2 regions of the Burkholderia sp. LMU1-1-1.1 genome follow, and region 1 is predicted to be linked to the other one. Evidence: riboswitches for the same ligand, from Rfam matches in the RefSeq annotation. Region 1 holds a riboswitch; the other holds the start of a gene.

The links. A riboswitch is a leader RNA that binds a small molecule or an ion and turns the genes downstream of it on or off. The one in region 1 is predicted to bind glycine.
Region 2: another riboswitch for glycine. It lies ahead of gcvT (glycine cleavage system aminomethyltransferase GcvT); the one in region 1 lies ahead of MRBLMU1_RS01935 (D-amino acid dehydrogenase).

What each region holds. Positions count from the first base shown of each region.
Region 1 covers NZ_JBEGHG010000001.1:488,301-499,202, forward strand. The annotation lists gene MRBLMU1_RS01935 (D-amino acid dehydrogenase) at 1-1,065, opposite strand, end outside; glycine riboswitch at 1,115-1,227, opposite strand; glycine riboswitch at 1,228-1,327, opposite strand; gene MRBLMU1_RS01940 (flavodoxin family protein) at 1,538-2,065, shown strand; gene MRBLMU1_RS01945 (lipid-binding SYLF domain-containing protein) at 2,100-2,954, opposite strand; gene MRBLMU1_RS01950 (ankyrin repeat domain-containing protein) at 3,216-3,749, shown strand; gene MRBLMU1_RS01955 (3-oxoacyl-ACP reductase) at 3,778-5,133, opposite strand; gene MRBLMU1_RS01960 (NnrS family protein) at 5,193-6,401, opposite strand; gene MRBLMU1_RS01965 (heavy-metal-associated domain-containing protein) at 6,599-6,871, shown strand; gene MRBLMU1_RS01970 (response regulator) at 6,894-7,565, opposite strand; gene MRBLMU1_RS01975 (type IV pili methyl-accepting chemotaxis transducer N-terminal domain-containing protein) at 7,588-9,537, opposite strand; gene moaA (GTP 3',8-cyclase MoaA) at 9,630-10,604, opposite strand; gene MRBLMU1_RS01985 (peptidylprolyl isomerase) at 10,715-10,902, opposite strand, start outside.
Region 2 covers NZ_JBEGHG010000002.1:72,405-83,306, forward strand. The annotation lists gene MRBLMU1_RS02715 (DUF421 domain-containing protein) at 1-173, opposite strand, end outside; gene MRBLMU1_RS02720 (hypothetical protein) at 318-569, shown strand; gene MRBLMU1_RS02725 (cupin domain-containing protein) at 591-1,016, opposite strand; gene MRBLMU1_RS02730 (DUF6677 family protein) at 1,072-1,410, opposite strand; gene MRBLMU1_RS02735 (cache domain-containing protein) at 1,535-1,984, shown strand; gene MRBLMU1_RS02740 (methyl-accepting chemotaxis protein) at 1,997-3,625, shown strand; gene MRBLMU1_RS02745 (hypothetical protein) at 3,711-4,127, opposite strand; gene gcvP (aminomethyl-transferring glycine dehydrogenase) at 4,247-7,141, opposite strand; gene gcvH (glycine cleavage system protein GcvH) at 7,267-7,647, opposite strand; gene gcvT (glycine cleavage system aminomethyltransferase GcvT) at 7,701-8,822, opposite strand; glycine riboswitch at 8,898-9,013, opposite strand; glycine riboswitch at 9,060-9,157, opposite strand; gene MRBLMU1_RS02765 (ATP-dependent Clp protease proteolytic subunit) at 9,308-9,868, shown strand; gene MRBLMU1_RS02770 (hypothetical protein) at 9,927-10,148, opposite strand; gene MRBLMU1_RS02775 (methyl-accepting chemotaxis protein) at 10,320-10,902, opposite strand, start outside.

The DNA of each region.
Region 1 (10,902 bases):
GGCCCAAGGCGTGACGCTGCGCGTGCTCACGCCGGGGAAGCATCGCCCCACCCAGTCCACCAGCGGCGCGATGCGGTCGGCGCGGATATCGCGGTTAAAACCGTTGAACTCAGCCGTGCCGGCCACGCGGAAGCGGTCGTCCCCGAGGCGGCTGGTCACCAGCTTGGTCTCGTCGTCGAGCAGGCTGACCGTCGGCGCGGCGGCCTGGCTGGCGGCGTCGTTCAGATGAACCGTGATCGAATAACCCTTGACCGGATAGACGTTGACGCGGTCGCCCAGCATGGCCGCCATGGCGCGGCTGGCGGTGCCGGCGCAAACGACCACCGCGTCGTGGCGGCGGGTTTCGCCGAAACCATCCTCTTCGACGGTGATATCGACGCCGTCCGCGTCCGCCCGCATGGCCGTCACCTGCTGGCCGAAGCGCAGATCGGCGCCGAGCCGTTGCGCCGCCAACGCCAGGCCGGTGGTGAATTTGTGGATATCGCCGGTGCTGTCGCTGACGGTGTAGTGGCCGCCGTAGTACTCGCCGCGCAGCGTGGGCTCGATGGCGCGCATCTCCTCCGGGGTGACGGCGCGGCGCGAGAGCCCGCCCTGCAACAACAGCTTCGACACGCCGGCGGCGTGCTCGAATCCCGCGCGGTCGCGGTAGATGTGCAGGATGCCCTCCCGTTTGAGGTCAAAGGCGATGTCCTCGTCCCTGGCCCACTGGAACAGATACTCGCGCGCGGCCAGCGCCAGCTGCGCGGTGGCGACGGTGTTGTCGCGGTAGTGCGGCATGGCGGCGATGAATTCGGCGAACCACGACAGCTTGTGCCAGCCCGGCTTTGGATTGACCAGCAGCGGCGCGTCGTTCCTCAGCATCCACTTCAGGCCCTTGGCGATGGTGGACCGGTGGTTCCACACCTCGGCGTTGGAGGCGGACAGCTGTCCGCCGTTGGCGAACGAGGTTTCCATCGCCGCGTAGCGGTGGCGTTCCAGCAGGGTGACGGAGAAGCCGCGTTTGGCGAGGGCGTAGGCGGTGGTGACGCCGGTGATGCCGCCGCCAATGATTGCTATGGTTTTCATGAAGGACTCCGAACCGTCAAAGGGGATGGTCTCGGCGCACATGCGCAAAGACACCCCCTCTGTTCTGGACCTGAGAGATTCACGCCGGGCCGCGATGGCGGCAGCGCTTGCTCCTTCGGTGCGGGGGACGACGTCCGAGTCCTGCCGCTCTTCAGAGTTTAAAGTGCTGTATCGGTCCTTTGGCCTGAGAGTTTCCGGGGCGGTTGCTCCTTCGGCGCCGTTCGTCAGCCTATGCTGGAACAGTCTCTCCCGATACGGCGATGGCTTTTGGCCACAACGCGCCTAGCTTACCCGAAAAATTGCGGCTTTACTATCCCCGTTGGATTTGCAACCGGCCATAAGCTTGACCCGGCACAGCACCGGCGGCGGTGGACGGCAGACAATCGTCGCGGCGGGGAACCGCGACGTCCCTTGTCGGTCAAACCAGCAAAGACCCGGCACGCCGGCCGCCTTGCGCCGAAAAGGAGCTGCCATGAAACTTTGCCTCATCGTGTACTACTCTCGCACCGGCGTGACGGCCAAAGTCGCCAACACGCTGGCCCAGGCCTGCGGCGCCGACATCGAGCGACCGCAGGATCTACGCCCGCGCGACGGCGCCGCCGGCTTCCTGCGTTCGGCGTGGCAAGGCTGGCGCAAGCTGCCGGGCGAGATCGCCCCGCCGCAACGCCGCCCTGCCGACTATCCGTTCATTTTGCTCGGCACGCCGGTCTGGGCCGGACAAATGAGCGCGCCGATGCGCAGCTACATCCTGCGGCAGCGCGAGCATTTCCGCCGCATCGGCCTGTTCTGCACGGCCGGCGGCGGCGACGGCCAGGACGTGCTGACGTCGATGGCGGAAATGTGCAACAAACTGCCCATCGCCAGCCTGTGCCTGCGCCAGAGCGACGTGCTGTCGGACCACTACCAGCAAGCGCTGGCCGATTTCGCCGGCGAACTCGCGATCGTCCAGCGGGACCATGAAGAGTCGGCGCCGTCCGCCCCGCTGATACACCCCGTGTAGACCGTGGCGCGGCGGAGGGGCGGCGCCCCTGGCATCAACGGGCGATGGTCGCCGCCTGGCCCAGCGCCTGCTGCAACGGCTCGGCCTGCGGGTTGCTGACGGTGCCCGCCGCGATCTCCCTTGGCGACAGCGTCCGGCCGTAATAGGCATTGGTCAGGCTTTGGTTGAAGCGGATATCATTGACGCCCACCGCCGCCACGTCGCCGAACAAGCCCTTGGTCCCGCTCCAGGCCACGACATCGCCGGTGCCCGCCGTTCCCTGCGCCAGCCTGCTCCAGTTCAACACGGTAAGGCCGGCATCGGCGCTCAGGGCAAGATTGTTTTTCTTCATGAACTCGTTGACCGCCTTCTCATTGTTGAGAACCAGCGCGACCGGCCCGCCTTCCACGCCGGCCTGAAGACCGACCGTCAAGCCGCCGAGGTCGTAGAACGCCGGCCCGCTCCAACTGCCGTCGGACCGTTTCAGCAGTAGCAAGCCGGCACCGCCATGGGCGCCCACGCCCAGCGCCGCCCGTCCATACGATGGAACAATCAGCACGCCTTTTGCCTGTTGCAACAATTGTTTCATGCGCGGTTCCGCCTCCAGCTGGCGCACCACCGACAGCGCGTCGCTGACGCGTTGCGATGCCCGCTGAGCGGGCTTGGCGCCGAGACTGCCCGTGTCGCTACGCCCGCTCCGGGCGCTCTCACCGGTCTGGCTTGCCGAGCCACCCTGTCCGCTCGATCCGGTTTGTCCGCTTTGTCCGCTTTGTCCGCTTTGTCCGCTGGTGCCGCTTTGGCCGCTTTGGCCGCTCTGCCCGCTTCCAGACTGGGCCACCGCCGCGCCGGACAGCAACGTCGCGGCCACCCATGCTAGCGCTCCCGCCTGCTTTTTACGCTCGATCATCATAGTTTCCCCCTTTGTGCGCTCCATACAATGTCGTACGCAGGTGCGTACCCAAATCATGCTAGCGCCGGAGGTCCGGCAACGCCTTTGATCTCACACAAAGTGTGCGAAAAAACCGACCCGCACCTGCGCCGGCGCAAGAACATCAGGTCTCGAGCCTGCTATGCGTGCGACCCTGCCTTGCACGTGCGACAGCGTACATCGCTTAAAATTGAACTCAGGCATACTTATCGTTACCCCGAAATAACTTGATGAAGGCTAGACATGGCAGAGAATGAAAAGGCGGCAACGCCCGCCCCGGCGATGGACGCCGAAACCCTGGAATTCATACGCGGTGTATTCACGCTGGTGCGAGCCGGCGAAGCGGAGCGCCTGGCCGGGATGGTGGCCAAGGGCCTGCCCGTCGGCTTCCGCAATGAAAAGGGCGACAGCCTGATCATGCTGGCGTGCTACCACGGCCACCTGGACACGGCGCGCGTGCTGCTCGAAGCCGGCGCCGATCCGAACGTCGCCAACGATCAGGGACAGACGCCGCTGGCCGGCGTCGCCTACAAAGGCTACCTGGACATCGCCGAACTGCTGCTGGCCCATGGCGCGGACATCGAGGGCGCCAGTCCGGACGGCAAGACGCCGCTGATGATGGCGGCCATGTTCAACCGCACCGATATCCTCAATCTATTGATCGAGCGCGGCGCGGCCGTCGACGCGGTCGACAGCCGGGGCATGACGGCGATCTCGCTGGCGCAGACGATGGGGGCGAAGGATACGGCCGCCCTGCTGGCTGCAAAAAACCCGTAAGCCACGCCGCGATTGCCGCGCTCCAGCGTCACGCCCCGATCAAGCCCTGCCCGCAAACGCGCAGGGTCGCGCCACTGATGCCGAACGCGCCCGGGGTGGCAAGGAAGGTAATCGGTTCGGCGACGTCGCGCGGTTGACCGCTCTGCTTGACGGAATTCAGGCGCCGGCCGATCTCCCGCACGACCATGGGCATGGCGTCGGTCATCGGCGTGTCGATAAAGCCCGGCGCCACGGCGTTGATGCAGATGCCGCGCGGCGCCAGCAGCGGCGCCTGGGCCGCCACATAACCGATCAGCGCGGCCTTCGACGCCGCGTAGTTGGTCTGCCCGAAGTTTCCCGCCACGCCGCTGACCGACGACAGGCAGACTATGCGGCCCTCGTCCCGCAGCACGCCGCGCTCAAGGAATTGCTGGTCGATCGCCATCACGGCGGCCAGGTTGACCTGCACCACCAGATCCCAGAAATGTTCCTGCATATTGGCCAGCGTGCGGTCGCGCGTGATGCCCGCGTTGTGGACCACGATGTCGACGCCACCGAAGCGTTCGAGCAGGAAGCCGGCCAGGCGCTCCGCGGTGTCCGGCGCCGCGATATCGGCCAGGAAGGGAACGGCGGCGTAGCGGCCGCAGGCCTTGTGCAACTCCTCCGCCGCGCCCGGCACGTCGAGCGCGACCACGGTGGCGCCCTCCTGCGCCAGCCGCTCCACCACGGCCAGTCCGATGCCCCTGGCGGCACCCGTCACCAGCGCGACCTTACCGGACAAGACCTGCGTCGAGGGCATGCCGGCGGGTGCGGCGACGCTGCCGGCGAGGTGAAAAGCCTGACCGGTCACATAGGTGGCGCGGGCGCCGCAGAAGAACCGCAACGGGCCGTCGAGCCGGTCGAGCGCGTCGCGGGCCACATAGCCGAGATTGACGGTGATGCCCTTCGCGCCGATCTCCTTCGCCAGCGACCGCACGAATCCCTCGACACCACGCGCAACGGCGGCGGCGACGGGCGTGGCCGCCGCGCCGGGATCGGCCGCCAGCACCAGTACCCGGCCATTGCGGACCAGCCGCCGCACGACGGGATGCAAGCCGTCGTACAACGCCCGATAATCCTGCGGCGTCACGCAGCCGGTCGCGTCCATCGCCACGATATCGAGCGGCCCGGCGTCGGCGGGCGGTGCGTCCAGCGTTGCCGCGCCGGCGCGCGCCAAGGCCGCCGCCATGGCGTCGGCCGCATAGCCGCCGGCGGTTCGGCACAACAGCACGCGCTTGCCATCGAACGGCCGCTCCACATAAGGACCCGCCTCGCGCGACAGCGGCACGGGGTTCGGCAGGCCGATCGCCTTGGCGATGGCGCCGGTGAGCGGGTTGCCATTCAAGCGCATTAACAAATCCGACATGTGTTTTTCTTCGAGACGGGAAACACAGTATTATGCCCGCATCGCCGGCGGGCTCCGTGCTAACCCGGTTTGCCGTCCACCCGCGCGTTAGCCAGGTACGGACGGTAGACCAGCGCATACAGGCCGAACGCGACCGCCCAACAGGCGGCGCTGGCCAGCAGCAGCGAGCCGCCCGCATTGTCCCAGCCCAGCGCCGACAGCACGCGCGACAGGGCGCTGAGCTGGATCAGCACGAACATGGCGCGCTCGGCCCGGCCCGCCTTGAGCGGACGTCCGGTGTGGCCCAAGGTCGTACGCGTCATCATGCCCAGGATCAGTCCCGCCATCGATCCAACGGCCAGCGCGTGGAATCCGGCACTGGCGCTCACCAACTTCCAGCTCGACAGCGCGAGCAGCACGAAGCCGACCGCGATCCACGCATACGACAGGTGCATGATCCACAACAGCGGCACCGACAGCGTGCGCAACGCCTGCCAGCGCCACAAGCGCAGCAGCACCAGCGCCGCCGCGGCCAGCGCCAGCGGCCCGAACAGCCAAGCCGGCGCGGCCGCCACCCACGCCAGGGCTGACGCCGTCAACAGGCCGAGCGACACACGGTCGAGCATCGGCTGCACCAGCGGCGTGGTGCCCGGCGCGCCGTTGCGCGTGAACATGGGGATGATGCGGGTTCCGATGGCCGTCTCCATGATGACGATCACCAGGATGGCGGCCTGTATCGGCGCCAACGGCGCCTGCGCTAGCCAGCCCAGGGTGATTGCGTGGAACACGCCGTTGGCCAGCGCCATCAGGCCCAGCAGGACGACCAGGAAGTAGTTGCGTTTGTTGCCGGACTGGCGCATCACGCGCCACAACGGCCAGGCGGCCAGCGGCAGGAACGTCCAGTCGACAATGGCGGCGGCCAGTGGCGGCGCCAGCAGCATCGCCACCCGGCCCAGCAACCACAGCATCACCAGCGCGGCCAGCTTGCCGCGCACAGGCGTCCACAGGCCGGTCCAGTTGAACGCCGCCGTGTAAAGAAATCCCACCACCACGGCGGCCGCCATGCCGAACACCATTTCGTGCATGTGCCAGGCGAAGCCGACATGCAGCAGGCTGGCGAGGCCACCCCGTATCCAGCCGAAATACTGCGCCATCCACAGCGGGATGGACAGCGCCGCGAACAGCGCCGCGCCCAGGTAGAAGGGGCGGAACCCCAGCCGCCACAAAGGGTGGCCGGTGTGCCAGGCGCCCGCTCGGGCCGCGGGTTCTTCGATATGCAGCAAGGTCATGATCGTCATTCCTTTAGAGTTCCGGCATATTGTCTGCGCGGTGTCAGTACCTGTGAAGACCAGCGCCCAATCGGCTTAACCTGCATCAAGGAAATCGAAAATACCGGCCGCGAGCGGCCCACAGGCATCGACCGCCGCGCCGCTTTCGCTTAGCCTGTAGGGGTTGATTCAGCCGATACACCAAACGAGGAAATGCGATGCACACCACAGTACTGAAAATTGACGCCATGGATGGCGAAGCCTGCGCCGACAAGGTCGCCCAAATTCTCAATGAAACAAACGGCGTGAGCGAAGTGAGCGTCTCGCTGCGCGACGGCATTGCGATCATGCGCGTCGACGAAACGCTGACGTCGCCGCACCTGCTCACGCGCGCCCTCGCGCTGGCCGGTTATCCGTCCTATCCGAACGACGGCGCGCCAGAGCCAAAAGCCAACGCCGGCGGTTGCTGCGGTGGCTGCTGCGGCGGTTGACCGCAGTCCAGGCGGCGGCGCATCAGCCGCCGCCCTGCATGCGGTGCTCGACGGCATACACCGCCGCCTGCACCCGGCTGCTGAGCTTGAGCTTTTTCAGCACGTTCTGGACATGGATCTTGACCGTGCTTTCCGCCAGTTCCAGATTGCGGGCGATGCTCTTGTTGCTCTCGCCGCGCGCCAGGCAATCGAGGATTTCGCGCTCGCGCGGCGTCAACTTGTCTAGCTCGGAGGCCACCGGCGCCGCCGCACCGCTTTGCAGCTGCGCCACCAGCTTGGCCGTCATCGCCTCGGCCACCACGGTCTCGCCGGCGGCGGCGCGGCGGATCGCACGCGTCAGGTAGTCGGTGTCGATGTTCTTGAGCAGATAGCCGCTGGCGCCGGCCTTGAGCGCCGTGCTCAGATCCTCGGCGTCCTCGGACACGGTCAGCATGACGATGGCGGTGTCGGGGCAATCCTGGCGCATCAGCTGCAGCGTTTCCACGCCCGACATGCCCGGCATGTTCAGGTCCAGCAGCACCACCTGCGGCTGTAGTTGCAGCGCGCGCTTGATGCCCTCGAAGCCGTCGGCGGCCTCGCCCACCACGTTGAACTCCGGATGGCGCTGCAGCAGCGAGCGTATGCCGCTGCGGAACAAGGTGTGGTCGTCGACCAGCAGCACGCTGATGGCGTTGGAATCCGGATTGGTTTGCATGGGTGTAGCCTCTCTTGAATGATTACGCCGCGCGCCGCTGGGCGCGGCCAAGGTGCACGCGCACGACGGTGCCGGCGCCGGGCGCGGACTCGACGTCCAGCCGGGCATCGATGCGTTGCGCGCGTTCGCGCATGATGGTGATGCCGACATGGGCGCCGCCCTTGGCGTCGAGTCCCTTGGGATCGAAGCCATGGCCGTCGTCGCCGATGCTCAGGTCGAAATCCTCGCCGTCTGTGAGCTTGATGCGCACCTGGCGCGCCGAAGCGTGCTTGCGCACGTTCGACAGCGCCTCCTGCACGATGAACAACAGTTGCAGCTGGTGCTCGCGCGGGAACGGCGCGCCGTCGCTGTCGGCGGCGAAATCGACGGCGATGCCGCTCTGCCGGCGGAACTTGTCGACCACCGTTTCCAGCGACGTCACCAGGTTGCCTTCCTGAAGACGGGTGCGGAAGTTGTGCAGCAGCTCGCGCACGTCCTGGTAGCTCTCCTCGACGCCGGCGCGCAGGGCCGGGACGATGCTCTCGATCTCGTCGACGCGGCCGACCTTGAGCGACTGTTCCAGCATCTGCACTTGCAGGTTCAGGAAGTTCAGGCCCTGGGCGATGCTGTCGTGCAGACCCTGCGCGACCAGATTGCGCTCCTCGGAAATGGCCAGTTCACGGTCGCGTCCCTGCAGGCGCTGGTTCTCGATGGCGGTGCCCAGCAGTTGGCCCAGCGTCTCCAGCAAGGCCGTCTGCGCCGCGGTGAACACGGTCGTCTTTCGGAAATGCAGGTTGAAGAAGCCCAGGTGCTGGCGCTGTGCGAAGATATGGAAGATCGAGATTGTGGCGAAGCCCTCGCGGTGGCACTGCAGGGTGTGGCCGCGATCCATGCGCCGCAGGTCATGGATCACCGCCAGCTTGCTGACCACGGCCTCGCCGCACAGGCATTCGCCCACCTTGAGGCAGCGCTCGGTCTCGACCAGTTTTTCGGAAATGCCGTGATGCACCAGCATGTGCAGGTTGCCCCGGTTCGGGTCGAGGATACGCACCGAACCGCCGTCGGCCTTGAAATAGTCGCTGATGCGCTTCAGGAAGCCTTCGCACATCGCCTCGGCCGATTGCGGCTGTTGCAGGAAGGCGGCGCTGTCGTACAACAGCGCAAGTTCGCGGTTCTGCTGCTCCAGTTCGGCGGTCTTGGTACGGACCCGCTCCTCGAGGTGGGCGTAGGAATCCTGGAGCTTGTCGGCCATCTGGTTGAAGCCGTTCGCCAGCGCGCCGAATTCGTCGCTGCTGTCGACCGGCAGGCGCACGCTGAAGTCCTGCTCGCGCATGCGCTCCAGGCCGCCCTGCAAGCGTGTCACCGGCGCCACGATCATGTCGAACAGCAGGTAGATGATGCTCACCGTACCCACCAGCGCCAACGCCAGCAGCAACAGTTGCGAGGCGCGCAGCCAGAATGTGCGTCCCTCGCTGTCGCGTTCGATGTGCTGGACCAACTGGTCGACACGGTGCACGAAGCGCTCGCCGAGCTGTTGTTGCAGCGCGCGCACCTCGGCCGGCGGCGTCGGATAGCGCGCCAACAAGGCGCCGGTGCGCGGGGCCAGCTCGGTGCGCCACTGTTGGCGCACCTCGGCGAACACGCCCCGGATGACGGCGGTCGGCGGCAGGAACAGCGGGCGCTGCGGGTCGCCGTGCTCGAGCAGCGCGAGCGTGGCGTCGATGCGCGTCATCTGCGCGCCAACCAGGCTGGCGGCGGTGGGGTCGGCGCGGCCGGCTGGCGTGTCCAGCTGGCCGGCCAGCATCGCCAGCCGGTAGCTGTCCATGCGCAGGCTGCCGGCGACGTTGATCGCGGCGGCGCTGCCCTCGAGCTGCCAGGAGAGCAACAGTGTCGAGCCGATCACCAGCAGCGCCACCGCCAGGAAACTCAGCAGCAAGCCGACGATGCGGGTCGACAGTTTTTGCCAACCGGCGAACAGCTGGGGCTTCAGCATGGCGGAGCACGCCGATAGGATGGGGCGGGATGCGGCATCGACGACTCCGTTAATCTAAGACAAGGGGCAAGTATAACCGGCGGCAGAGGCCGTCAGCCACCGGTTTGCGACATGAAGCGCACGATCTTCCCGGGCTGGCGGCCGAAGTCGTGCTCTTGCGGCTTGAGCTCGATGGCCTCGCGGATCGCCTGCTCCAGTTCGGCGTCGGTGGCGCCGCCGCGCAGCAGCGGCCGCAGCGGGAACTGCCGCTCCTGCCCGAGGCACAGGTACAAGGTGCCGTCGACCGACAGGCGGACCCGGTTGCAGGTGGCGCAGAAGTGCTGGGACAGCGGCGTGATGTAGCCGATGCTGGCGCTGCCGTCGGCCGTCGACCAGTAGCGCGCCGGTCCGCCGCCCAGCTCCAGCGCCTGCGGCCGCAGGCCGAACTTCTCGGCCAGCCGGGCCTGCACCGGCGCCAGGTTCAGGTAGGCCGTGTTCCGGCCGGTCTCGCCCATGGGCATGACCTCGATCAGGCGCAGCATGAAGCTTTGTTCTATACAAAAGGCGGCCATGGCGTCGATCTCGGCGTCGTTGACGCCGCGCATCGCGACCATGTTGATCTTGACGGGCGCCAGGCCGGCCGCCTTGGCCGCCTGCAGGCCTTCCAGTACGGCCGGCAGGCAATCGCGGCCGGTGATGCCGGCCATACAGTCGCGGTCCAGCGTGTCCAGGCTGACGTTGACGCGCGTAACGCCAGCCGCCTTCAACGCCGCCGCGTGGCGCGCCAGCCGGGTGCCGTTGGTCGACAGCGACAGGTCGCGCACGCCCGGCAAGGCCGACAGGCGCGCGGCCAACTGGGGAATATGGCGCCTGGTCAGCGGCTCGCCGCCGGTCAGGCGCACGCGCGAGGTGCCCAGGCGGGCGAAGGCGGCGACGACCCGTTCGATCTCGTCAAAGCTGAGCCAGTCCGGCGGGTCTTCGTAGCCTTTGAAATCCTTGGGCATGCAATACGTGCAGCGCAAGTCGCAGCGGTCGGTGACCGATACCCGCAGATAGTCGATCGATCGACCAAACCGGTCGCTTAACATCGTCGCTCTCCTGTTGTATGGTGTGAGGCCATTGTAGTGGCGGCAGCTGCGCTTGGCACTGGGCATGAGGGGCTAGGCGGGATAGTTCTTTGTGACTATCCCGCCTGTTATCACTGTACCAACGGCGAACTGGCGCCTTCCAGATCGATACCCTCGATGCCGGCCTTGCCTACCAGGATATGCATGTACTGGTGCAGCGCCCGCTGCCAAGCATGCCGCTGCAACTCGTCGCCGATCTGCGCCCGCACCGTCTCGTACGGGATCGGCTTGCCGTCGATGCGGCGCTGCGCCTGCACGA
Region 2 (10,902 bases), on a different contig from region 1:
CCGGACAGCGACGACGATACCGCTTCGCTCAGCAGCATCACCACCAGCAGGTCGAACGGCGTGAACTGGCCCACCGTGCGCTTGCCGGAAAAGCGCATCATGACCAGCAAGGCGATATACACGATACTCGCGCGCAAGACGAATTCCCACCATGGCAATTCCATGTCGAACATGCTTTTCTCCAGTACGATTCTTCCAGCGATTGCATTGCATTATATGCAGCACGCCTCGGGCGTGGCGCGCTGGTGCGGAGCCAAATCGCCGCGGCCGTGAGCCAGCGCACATAGCGTGGACGGCCGCGCCACTAAGCTGTGCATATGCCCGATTGGATCGATTTCTTGCAGTGGCCAGCGATGGCGGTGACAGTGCTCGCCGCGTGGCTGGTCGCGTCCACCCAACACACCCGGCGCAAGGTCGGGTTCTGGTGTTTTTTAGCCAGCAATGCGTTGTGGGTGGCGTGGGGCCTGCACGACGAGGCTTACGCGCTGATCGCGCTGCAGCTCTGTCTCGTCGCCACCAATATTCGCGGCGCTTTCAAGAACGAGGATAAGCCTTCGGAGGAAAAATAGGCGCGGGCGCGCGCGCCGGCCCTACTTGGCGGGCGCCGCCAGCGGCTTGCCTTTTTCAACCACGAACACGCCGACCAGCTTGAGCGTGCCGGCGCCGGCGTTGACGGCGTCGTGGACGGTGCCGGCCGGGATGATGTACGACTCGCCGGCCTTGATGCGGCGCGGGTCTTCGCCGTCGACGATCAAATCCGCTTCGCCCTCCATCACATAGCCGATTTCATCGCCGGGGTGCGAATGGCGTCCGGCCGTCGCGCCCTTGTCCAGCTCCACCCGCGCGACGACGGCCTCCCGGCCCGGCACCGAGACGTCGCCTTTCTGAATCACGGTGCGGCGGATGGCCGACGATTGCGCCAGCGCGGTCGCCGTCACGGCGCTGGCGGCCAGCAGCAGTATCGGCAGGACCAAGCGGATCTTCGGGTAGGGGCGGGGGAGCGGCGGCTGTCTCATGGCGTATCCTTTCTGTGATGGATTGGACCTCGGAGCGCGGGAGCGCCGCTCGATTTTACGCCTGTCCGCGCCTTCCCAGCCAATAGGCGTCGGCCACCGAGCCCACCCAGCACAGCAGGATCACCAGCGAGGCGGCGTTGGTGGCCGGATTGTCGACGCCGGAGGCGTGGATGCGCGCGATGATCTGGAACGGATCGATGGCCAGCTTGCCGCTGTTGATCTCGTCGACCAGGGCGTAGGCCAGTTCCAGCGTGGTGCGCAGCAGGAAGCCAATGGCCAGCAGCGCCGGCACGATGAACAGGCAGCCGCGCAGCGGCCGTTTCAACAGCAAATGGCCGAGGCCCGGGAAAATCAGCGCCGACACCAGGGCCGCCTTGGTAGTGGGTTTCATCATGCGTGCGTGGTTCCGTTCGTTGTGGCTGTTGTTTATTGGCAGGGCTGGCGTCAAGTTGAGACAACGCAAGATTGCGTGGGGGTACGAGGCGTAGATTACAGCATGTTACCTGCGGGGGAAAATCATGCGCGCCATATTCGGAATCGTCACATTGCTAAGCTGTTTGTCTGTCAACGTCGCTGCCAACGCCGAGCCCAGCGAGAAGGATGCCGTCGCGCTGGCCGAGAAGGGCGCATTGTTCATCAAAACCCACGGCAAAGCGGAAATGATCGACCGCATCAACCGCAAGGACCCGATGTTCAACCAGGGCGCGTTGTATCTGGCGATGCGCGACATGCACGGCATCACCATCGCCCACCCCACCCACGCGCTGATCGGCAAGGATTTCCTCGACGTGCCGGACGCCGACGGCAAGGCCTTCCGCCACGAGATGGTGGCCGTGGCCAAGGGCAGCGGCAAAGGGTGGGTCGACTACAAATTCCGCAATCCCGCAACCGGCAAGGTCGCACCCAAGAGCACCTACGTGCTGCGGGTGGACGACGTGGCGCTGGAAGCCGGCATCTACAAACACTGACCGGTCAATGTCATGCTTAGCAAACTTCGTATAGGTCCCAAACTGTTGTTGGCGCCCGGTGTGGTGCTGATCCTGCTCATTTGCCTGTCGGCCGGGGCCTACCTCGGCATGGTGCGGCAAAACGAGTCGCTCGAAAACATGGTGCAGCAGCGCGCGGTGCGCCTCAAGGCGACCGCCGACCTGGTGGCCGGCGCCAACCGCGCGCATACCGAAATCTACCAGCTGCTCACCTGGATCAACGCCAGCTTCGCGCCACCGCGCATCGACGCGCTGGTGCGCGACATCCACACCCGCCACGCGGCGCTGGACCGCCAGTTCGCGCAGCTGGAGATGGTCACCCAGTCGAGTCCCGCCGAGCGCCGCTTCGTGGTGCAGTCGCAGGCCGCGCACGCCCAGTACGTGAAGGCCATCGCCGACGTGATCGAGCTGGGAATCGCCGATCATTCGATGGCTGCCAACGCCATGTTCAAGGCCGAGCGTGCGTTCGACGTGGTGTCGCAGCGGCTCGACGAGCTGTCCAAGCTCGAACAGTCGCTCAGCGAGCGCGCTTTCACGGAGGCGGAATCGGAGTTCACAAGCGTGTCGGTCTGGATGCCGATCATGGTAGCGATATCAATTATCTTGTCGCTATTGGTCACGATGGTGGTGCGTAACGCGTTGTTGAAGGAGGTGCGCGAGATTGGCGCGGCGGCGATCGATCTCGCCGAGGGCAACCTGACGGTCAAGAACCGCGTCTACGGCAGGGACGAGATCTCCGAGACCTCGCGCGCGCTCGACACCAGCATCCGCAACCTGAACACCACGCTCAAGACGATACTGGCGTCGGCCGAATCGATGGACTCCGCTTCGCGTTCGGTGGTTCAAGGCAGCGTGGATTTGACGCAGCGCGCCGAAAAGCAGGCCAGTTCGCTGGGCGAGACCAGCGGCGCGATGCGGGAGCTCAGCTCCACGGTGGCGCAGACGGCGAACAACGCGCAGCTGGCCAATCAGCTGGTGCGCTGCGCCACCAACTTCGCCGTGCGCGGCGGCAGCGTGGTGCAGCGGCTGGTGGTGACGATGGCGTCGATACGCGGCAGTTCGCGCAAGGTGGTGGACATCGTCGGCGTCATCGACGGCCTGGCGTTCCAGACCAACCTGGTGGCTTTGAACGCGGCGGTGGAGGCGGCGCGCGCCGGCGCCCAGGGCGAGGCGTTCGCGCAGGTGGCCAGCGAGGTGCTGACGTTGGCGCAGCGCTCGGCGACGGCCGCGCACGAGATCAAGGCCTTGATCGCCCAGTCGGTGGCCGAGATCGAGGGCGGCGCGCGCTCGGTGGAGGAGGCCGGCGACAGCATGGCGGAGATCGTGGCCTCGGTGCAGCAGGTGGGCGACATCATCAGCCAGATCAGCGAGGCCAGCGCGGAACAGGCCCAGGGCCTGCAGGGCGCGCACATGGCGATACTCGAGATGGACCAGGTGACGCAGCAGAACCTGGCCCTGGTGCGGCAGGCGGCGGCGGCGTCCACGGGGTTGCAGCGGCAGGCGCTCAACCTGTCGGAGGCGGTGGCGATGTTCAAGCTGGAAGAAGGACAGGAGCCGAACGCCCCCCAGCAACCGGGCTCGCCGCGGGTAGTGCGCCTGCGGCTGGCGTCGATTAGGAATTGAGCGCACTCGCAGGCCGTTGGCGGCTCCCGGCGGATTACGCGCTGCGCGCTAATCCGCCATGCGTGCGTCGCCAGCGGCTCGATTTTCAACCATCGACGGCGTCGCGCCAGCGGTCTCCGGGCCGTTTCAGGTAATTGTCGAAGACGTACCGCCACGGCATGGCGATGGGTATCATCACCACCAGCAGGCAGGCGAACACGTTTTCCGTCATGGCCTGGTCCATTTGGCCGGCGCGCCACGCCGGCAGCGCGACGATCGCCAGCCACAGCGTTTTCCACACCAGTTCCCACAGCAGCACCGGCAGCATTTGCAGCGGGTAGCGCACGCCGACGGCGCACAGCAATCCGAACGCGGCGAGCATGCAGTTGACGACCCCCTGCATCATTTCCCACTGCTTGTCATGACGAATAATCCCCGGCCAAACGACCATGGCCAGTCCCACGGCGATGATCAGATAGACGGCCCTCAGCATGTACAGGCGTGGCAGAGACACTGGATGCATCGTTCAGCTCCCGGATATATGGAATATCCATCTTACAACGGAAAAAGCAGGCAAAACCGTGAGGTTCACCTGCTTTTTTGGGGAGCCGCGCTAAACGCCGCGCGCGCCTTCGTCAGTCGTTACTCGTAATCGCTCATCGGCGCGCAGCCGCAGAACAGGTTGCGGTCGCCGTAGACGTTGTCGGCGCGGCCGACCGGCGGCCAGTACTTCTGCTTGCGCAGCGACGGCACCGGGTAGGCCGCCACCTCGCGGCTGTACTTGCGTTCCCACTTGTCGGCGGTCAGCACCTCGGCCGTGTGCGGCGCGAACTTGAGCGGGTTGTCCAGCTTATCGAACTCGCCGCTCTCCACTTTGGCGATCTCGCCGCGGATGGCGATCATGGCGTCGATGAAGCGGTCCATCTCGGCCTTCGATTCGCTTTCGGTCGGCTCGATCATCAAGGTGCCAGGCACCGGGAAGCTCATGGTCGGCGCATGGAAGCCGAAGTCCATCAGGCGCTTGGCGACGTCCTCGTTGCTGATGCCGGTGGCGTCCTGCAGCTGGCGCAGGTCGATGATGCACTCGTGCGCCACGAGGCCGTCGTGGCCCGAATACAGCACCGGGTAGTGCGGCGACAGGCGGCGCGCGATGTAGTTGGCGCTCAGGATCGCCGTCTCGGTCGCGGCGGTCAGGCCTTCGGCGCCCATCATCGCGATGTACATCCACGAAATCGGCAGGATGCTGGCCGAGCCATACGGCGCCGCGCTGACCGAACCGATACCGGCGTTGTCGCGGATGTAGCCGTTCGAACGCTGGTTGGGCAGGAACTTGGCCAGGTGCGCGCCGACGCCGATCGGGCCGACGCCAGGGCCGCCGCCGCCGTGCGGGATGCAGAAGGTCTTGTGCAGGTTCAGGTGCGAGACGTCGCCGCCGAAGGCGCCCGGCGCCGCCACGCCGACCAGCGCGTTCATGTTGGCGCCGTCGATGTAGACCTGGCCGCCGTGCGAGTGGATGATCTCGCACAGTTCCTGGATGCCTTCCTCGAACACGCCGTGGGTCGACGGGTAGGTCACCATCACGCACGCCAGGTTCTTCGAATGCAGTTCCGCCTTGGCCTTCAGGTCGGCCAGGTCGACGTTGCCGTTGGCGTCGCAGGCCGTGACCACCACCTGCATGCCGACCATGTTGGCCGATGCCGGGTTGGTGCCGTGCGCCGACGATGGAATCAGGCAGATGTTGCGATGGCCTTCGCCGCGCGACTGGTGGTAGGCCTGGATCACCAGCAGACCTGCGTACTCGCCCTGCGAGCCGGCGTTCGGCTGCAGCGAGATGGCGGCGTAGCCGGTCACCGCGCACAGCATCTCTTCCAGTTGCGCGATCATTTCGCGGTAGCCGATGGTCTGGCTGGCCGGCGCGAATGGGTGGATGTTGGAGAACTCGGGCCAGGTGACCGGGATCATCTCGGACGTCGCGTTCAGCTTCATGGTGCACGAACCCAGGGGGATCATGGTGCGGTCCAGCGCCAGGTCCTTGTCCGCCAGGCTGCGCAGGTAGCGCAGCATTTCGGTTTCGGAGTGGTAGCGGTTGAAGACCGGGTGCGTCAGGTACTCGCTCGAACGCGCCAGCGATGCCGGGAACGACTCGGCGACGGCCGCTTCGACGGTGTCGAAGTCCGGGCCGTGGGCCGGGCCGCCGACCGGATGGGCGAACACGGTCCACAGCAGCGCGATGTCTTCGCGCGTGGTGGTCTCGTCGAGCGAGACGCCGACGTGCGAGGCGTCGATGACGCGCAGGTTGACGCCGTGCGAGTGGGCCGAGGCGTGCAGCTGCTCGGCGTTGGCGACGGCGACGGTCAGCGTGTCGAAGAAGGTGTCGTTGGTGACGGTGTAGCCGAGCGTCTTCAGGTTCGACGCCAGCACGCCGGTGTAGCGGTGCACGCGCTGGGCGATCTGCAGCAGGCCTTTAGGGCCGTGGTAGACGGCGTACATCGACGCCATCACCGCCAGCAGCACCTGCGCGGTGCAGATGTTGGAGGTGGCTTTTTCGCGGCGGATGTGCTGCTCGCGGGTCTGCAGCGCCAGGCGGTAGGCCTTGTTGCCCTGGGCGTCGATGGTGACGCCGACCAGGCGGCCGGACATGCTGCGTTTGAATTCGTCGCGGGTCGACAGGTAGCCGGCGTGCGGGCCGCCGAAGCCCAGCGGAACGCCGAAGCGCTGGCTGTTGCCGACGACGACGTCCGCGCCCCATTCGCCCGGCGGCGTGAGCATGGTCAGCGCCAGCAGGTCGGCGGCGACGACCACCATCGCGCCCCTGGCCTTGACCGCCTCGACGCCGGCTTTGTAGTCGCGCACCACGCCGTTGACACCCGGGTACTGCAGCAGCACGCCAAAGGCCTCGCCGATGCCGGCCAATTCGGCCGGATGGAAGCCCTTGACTTCGATGCCCAGCGGCTTGGCGCGGGTCTCGACCACTTCGCGGGTTTGCGGCAGCACGTCGTCGGCGACGTAGAACACGTTCGACTTCGACTTGCCCACGCGCTGGATCAGGGTCATCGCCTCGGCGGCGGCGGTGCCTTCGTCGAGCATCGAGGCGTTGGCGATGCCCATGCCGGTCAGGTCGGTGACGGTTTGCTGGAAGTTCAGGATCGCTTCCAGGCGGCCTTGCGAGATCTCCGGCTGGTACGGCGTGTACGCGGTGTACCAGGCCGGGTTTTCGAAGATGTTACGCAGCACCACGCCCGGGGTCAGCGTGTTGTAGTAGCCCTGGCCGATCATCGACTTCAGCACCTTGTTCTTGCCGGCGATTTTTTTCAGCTTGTTCAGCGCTTCCTGTTCCGGCATCGGCTGCGTGTACGCGCCCAGCGGCAGCGTGGCCTTGTTGCGGATGTTGGCAGGGACGATGGTGTCGATCAGGGCGGCGCGCGAGGCGTAGCCGAGGACCGCCAGCATGGCTTCCTGTTCTGCGGCGTCAGGGCCGATATGGCGTGCGATGAAAGCGTCGCGGGCTTCGAGTTGGGTGAGGCTGGAGCGGGTCATGATTTGTCAGGGCCAAAAGAGAGAGGTAACCCCAAGCCAAACCTGGGGTCGGACCCGGTGGGGTCCGACCCCGCCTGGCTGTGCGGGTTAAAGCAAAGGCCGGCGCGATGCCGGTCTTTAATGAATTACGCTTCGGTGGTCTTGCCGTAGGCGGCGGCGTCGAGCAGGCCGTCGATCGCGCTGGCGTCGGTCGGCTTGATCTTGAACAGCCAGGCCGCGTAGGCGTCGGTGTTGATCGATTCCGGGGCGCTGGCCACGTCTTCGTTGACGGCGATGACTTCGCCCGACACCGGCGCGTAGATGTCGCTGGCCGCCTTGACCGATTCCACCACGGCGGCGTCGTCGCCGGCGGTGTAGCTCTTGCCGACCTTCGGCAGTTCGACGAAGACGATGTCGCCCAGCGCGTCCTGCGCGTACTCGGTGATGCCGACGGTGACGGTGCCGTCAGACTCAGCGCGTACCCATTCGTGGGATTCGGTGTACTTCAGGTCTGCAGGAATATTCATGTAAGGCTCCAGAGGGGTAGGGGTCGGGGTACTAGTCGGGATACTAAATCAATTTAAACAGCGAGGATTTTACCGTTGCGGACGAAAGGCAGCTTGACCACCGAGGCGGCCAGCTTCTTGTCGCGGATTTCGACGTGCACGGTGTCGCCGACGGCCACGCCGTTGGGCACGCGCGCCAGCGCGATCGCTTGCTGCATGGTCGGGCTGAAGGTGCCGCTGGTGATCTCGCCGGCGGCGTCGGTGCCGGCCACGATGACTTTCTGGTGGGCGCGCAGCACGCCGCCTTTTTCGCGCAGGATCAGGCCGACGAATTGGGCGTTCTGGCCCATCGCCTGCAAAGCCGCCTTGCCGATGAAATCGCGCTCGGACACCAGGTCGATGGTCCAGGCCAGGCCGGCGTCGAGCGGGTTCACGGTTTCGTCCATGTCCTGGCCGTACAGGTTCATGCCGGCTTCCAGGCGCAGCGTGTCGCGCGCGCCCAGGCCGGCGGGCTTGACGCCGGCGGCGGCGAGCGCGTTCCACAGCTTCTCGGCCTGGTCGGCGGCGACGCCGATCTCGAAGCCGTCTTCGCCGGTGTAGCCGGTGCGGGCGATCATCGCCTCGCCGAAGGCCGCGCTGTGCGCGAAGGCGACGTTGAACGGTTTCATGTCGGCGGTGCCGGCCTTCGATTCGGGGATGACTTCCCACACCTTGGCGCGGGCGTTCGGGCCTTGCACGGCGATCAGCGCCATCGCGTTATCGCCGTCGCGGCGCTGGGTGATCGTCACGCCGCTGTTGGTGGCGGTGTTTTGCGCCTGCATCCACGCCACGTCTTTTTCGGCGGTGCCGGCGTTGACGACCAGGCGGAACCAGCTCTCGTCGATGAAGTAGACGATCAAGTCGTCGATGACGAAGCCCTGCGGGTTGAGCATGCACGAGTACAGCGCCTTGCCCGACACCTGCAGCTTGTCGACGTTGTTGGCCAGCAGGCCGCGCAGGAAGGCGCGCACGTTGGCGCCCTTGATGTCGACCACGCACATGTGGGCGACGTCGAACATGCCGACGTCGGTGCGCACGGCGTTGTGTTCTTCGATCTGCGAGCCGTAGTTGACGGGCATGTCCCAACCGCCGAAATCGACCATCTTGGCGCCGGCGGCACGGTGTGCGTTATTAAGTGGGGTGGCTTTGAGCGTCATAATTCCTCGGTCCATATCGAAAAGGGGTTAACAGAACATACAAGGAACGGCTAAAAAGCTGTTTCCACAATGATCGCAGACCCCTCTGTCCTTGGTACCTGAGAGATTACGGGACGAGTCGGACTCGATTCCCGTGCGCCCCTTCGGTGGACCGCCGGCGTGTGCCGCGGCCGCTCTCCAGAGTTGGACCAGTTGGCATCCCGCCGCGATGTGATGACATCGATGACGGCCGCGCCGGTCCCTTGATCGGTCCTTTTGCCTGAGAGTTTTTGGGTAGTGCCCCTTCGGCGGCCGCGTTGGCGTATCCGCCCGCAACCCTCTCCCGATCAAGACTCGGGAATATATGTCAGAAGGGCCGGAATGTCAATCTTGCGGGCAAGGCGGGAGGGTGCGATGAGCGGGGGCGCGCACGAATGGCGAACAATAAAAACGCCGTATAAACAACTATTTGCTAGAATAAATCATACTTATTCGAGAGCCCACCCATGAGCCAAGATCCAAATTCCTACGAGGGCCACGCGTGGTTCACCCTGTCCGGCGACGTCAACAGTGACATGGTGCGCCGTGTCTTCGACGCCGTCGCCGACATGACCGAGGACCGCGTCACCACCGCGCACATCCTGATCCAGTCGAACGGCGGCTATGTCAGCGACGGCATCTGCCTGTACAACTACCTGAGCAAGCTGCCGATCAAGATCGTCACCTACAACGCCGGCGCGGTGGCGTCGATCGCCGTCATACTTTTCCTGTCCGGCCAGGAGCGCTATGCCAGCGACACGGCACGTTTCATGGTGCACAAATCGCACGCCAGCGCGCCGCACGGCGCCCGGCCGGACGCGCTGCGCATCATCGTCGAAGGCTTGCAGGCGGACGACGCCCGCACCGAGCAGATCCTGCGCGACCATGTGCAGCTGACCGAGGAGCACTGGCGCACGCACGCCTATTCCGACCTGCACCTGACGGCGGCCGAGGGCGTGGCGGTGGGGATGGTCAACGCGGTGAAGGATTTCGTGCCGCCGCGCGGACAGCGCGTGGCCAATATTTGATCTGAAGGTTGAGCGGCGCCAGGGAGGCGCCGCCGATGCCGCTAGCTATCCATCCTGATTAGCGGTTTTTGTTGCCCGACTGTTTGTTGCCGTCATTTTTGTGGCTTTGCCGGCCGGCTTCCACATGTTGCTCGTGGGTGCCGCCCTGGGTGCCGGAGCGCGAGCCGCTGGAAGAACCCTGGTCGCCCGATTGCTTGCTGCTACCCTGGTCTCCCGATTGCTTGCCGCTGCCTTGATTGGAGCCTTGCTTGCTGCCGCCGCCTTTTTGATTCGAGTTCATTTTAATTCCTTTGTGAAAGTGAAAGAACGTACTCGCCAAAAGCGCGCCGTGCTTCCCGGAAACCGGTGGGCAACGTGTGCGTTTCTGGTAGAGCAATGATGCGTTTTCGCTCAGGCACTTGCTATCGGAGTGCGTCTTGGAGGGCTGTAGGAACATGCCTCGCACTCTTCATCAAAACTCTTCCCATTCGACTTCATTGCTGAGCTTGCCGGACGCTTTCCCGAGGCCGCTTGTGGAGGCGGCGCGCCCGGTCGCGCGGGGCTTGGCATGCGCCTCGGCGCCTGCTTTGGCGCTGGTGGCCGGGGCGGTGTTGGCGGCCGGGCGGCGCGGCGCGGCCTTGCGCTTGTCCGCCGACGGCAATGCCGGCTTGAGCCGCTCGCGGCGGGTGATGGCGGTGGCCGGCGCGGCGGGCGTCTCCCGGTGGTCCGGCATCTCCGCCGCGCCCGTCAGGGCGGCGGTGCCACGGGTGTCCAGCGCGTCGGCGCCGCCGACCGACTGCGGCGTGTCCCGGTACGCGCCCTCGTGCACGGCAAACGCGCCGATCGCCTCGTTCAGTTTGCCGGTTTCATCGCGCATCGACGACGCGGCCGCCGCCGCCTGCTCCACCAGCGCGGCGTTCTGCTGGGTCGCCTGATCCATCGCCGCGATCGCCTGATTGACCTGCTCCAGGCCGGCCGTCTGCTCGGCGCTGGCGTCGGCGATCTCCCCGATCAGCCCGGTCACGCGCTGGACGCTGCCCACCACCTCGTCCATC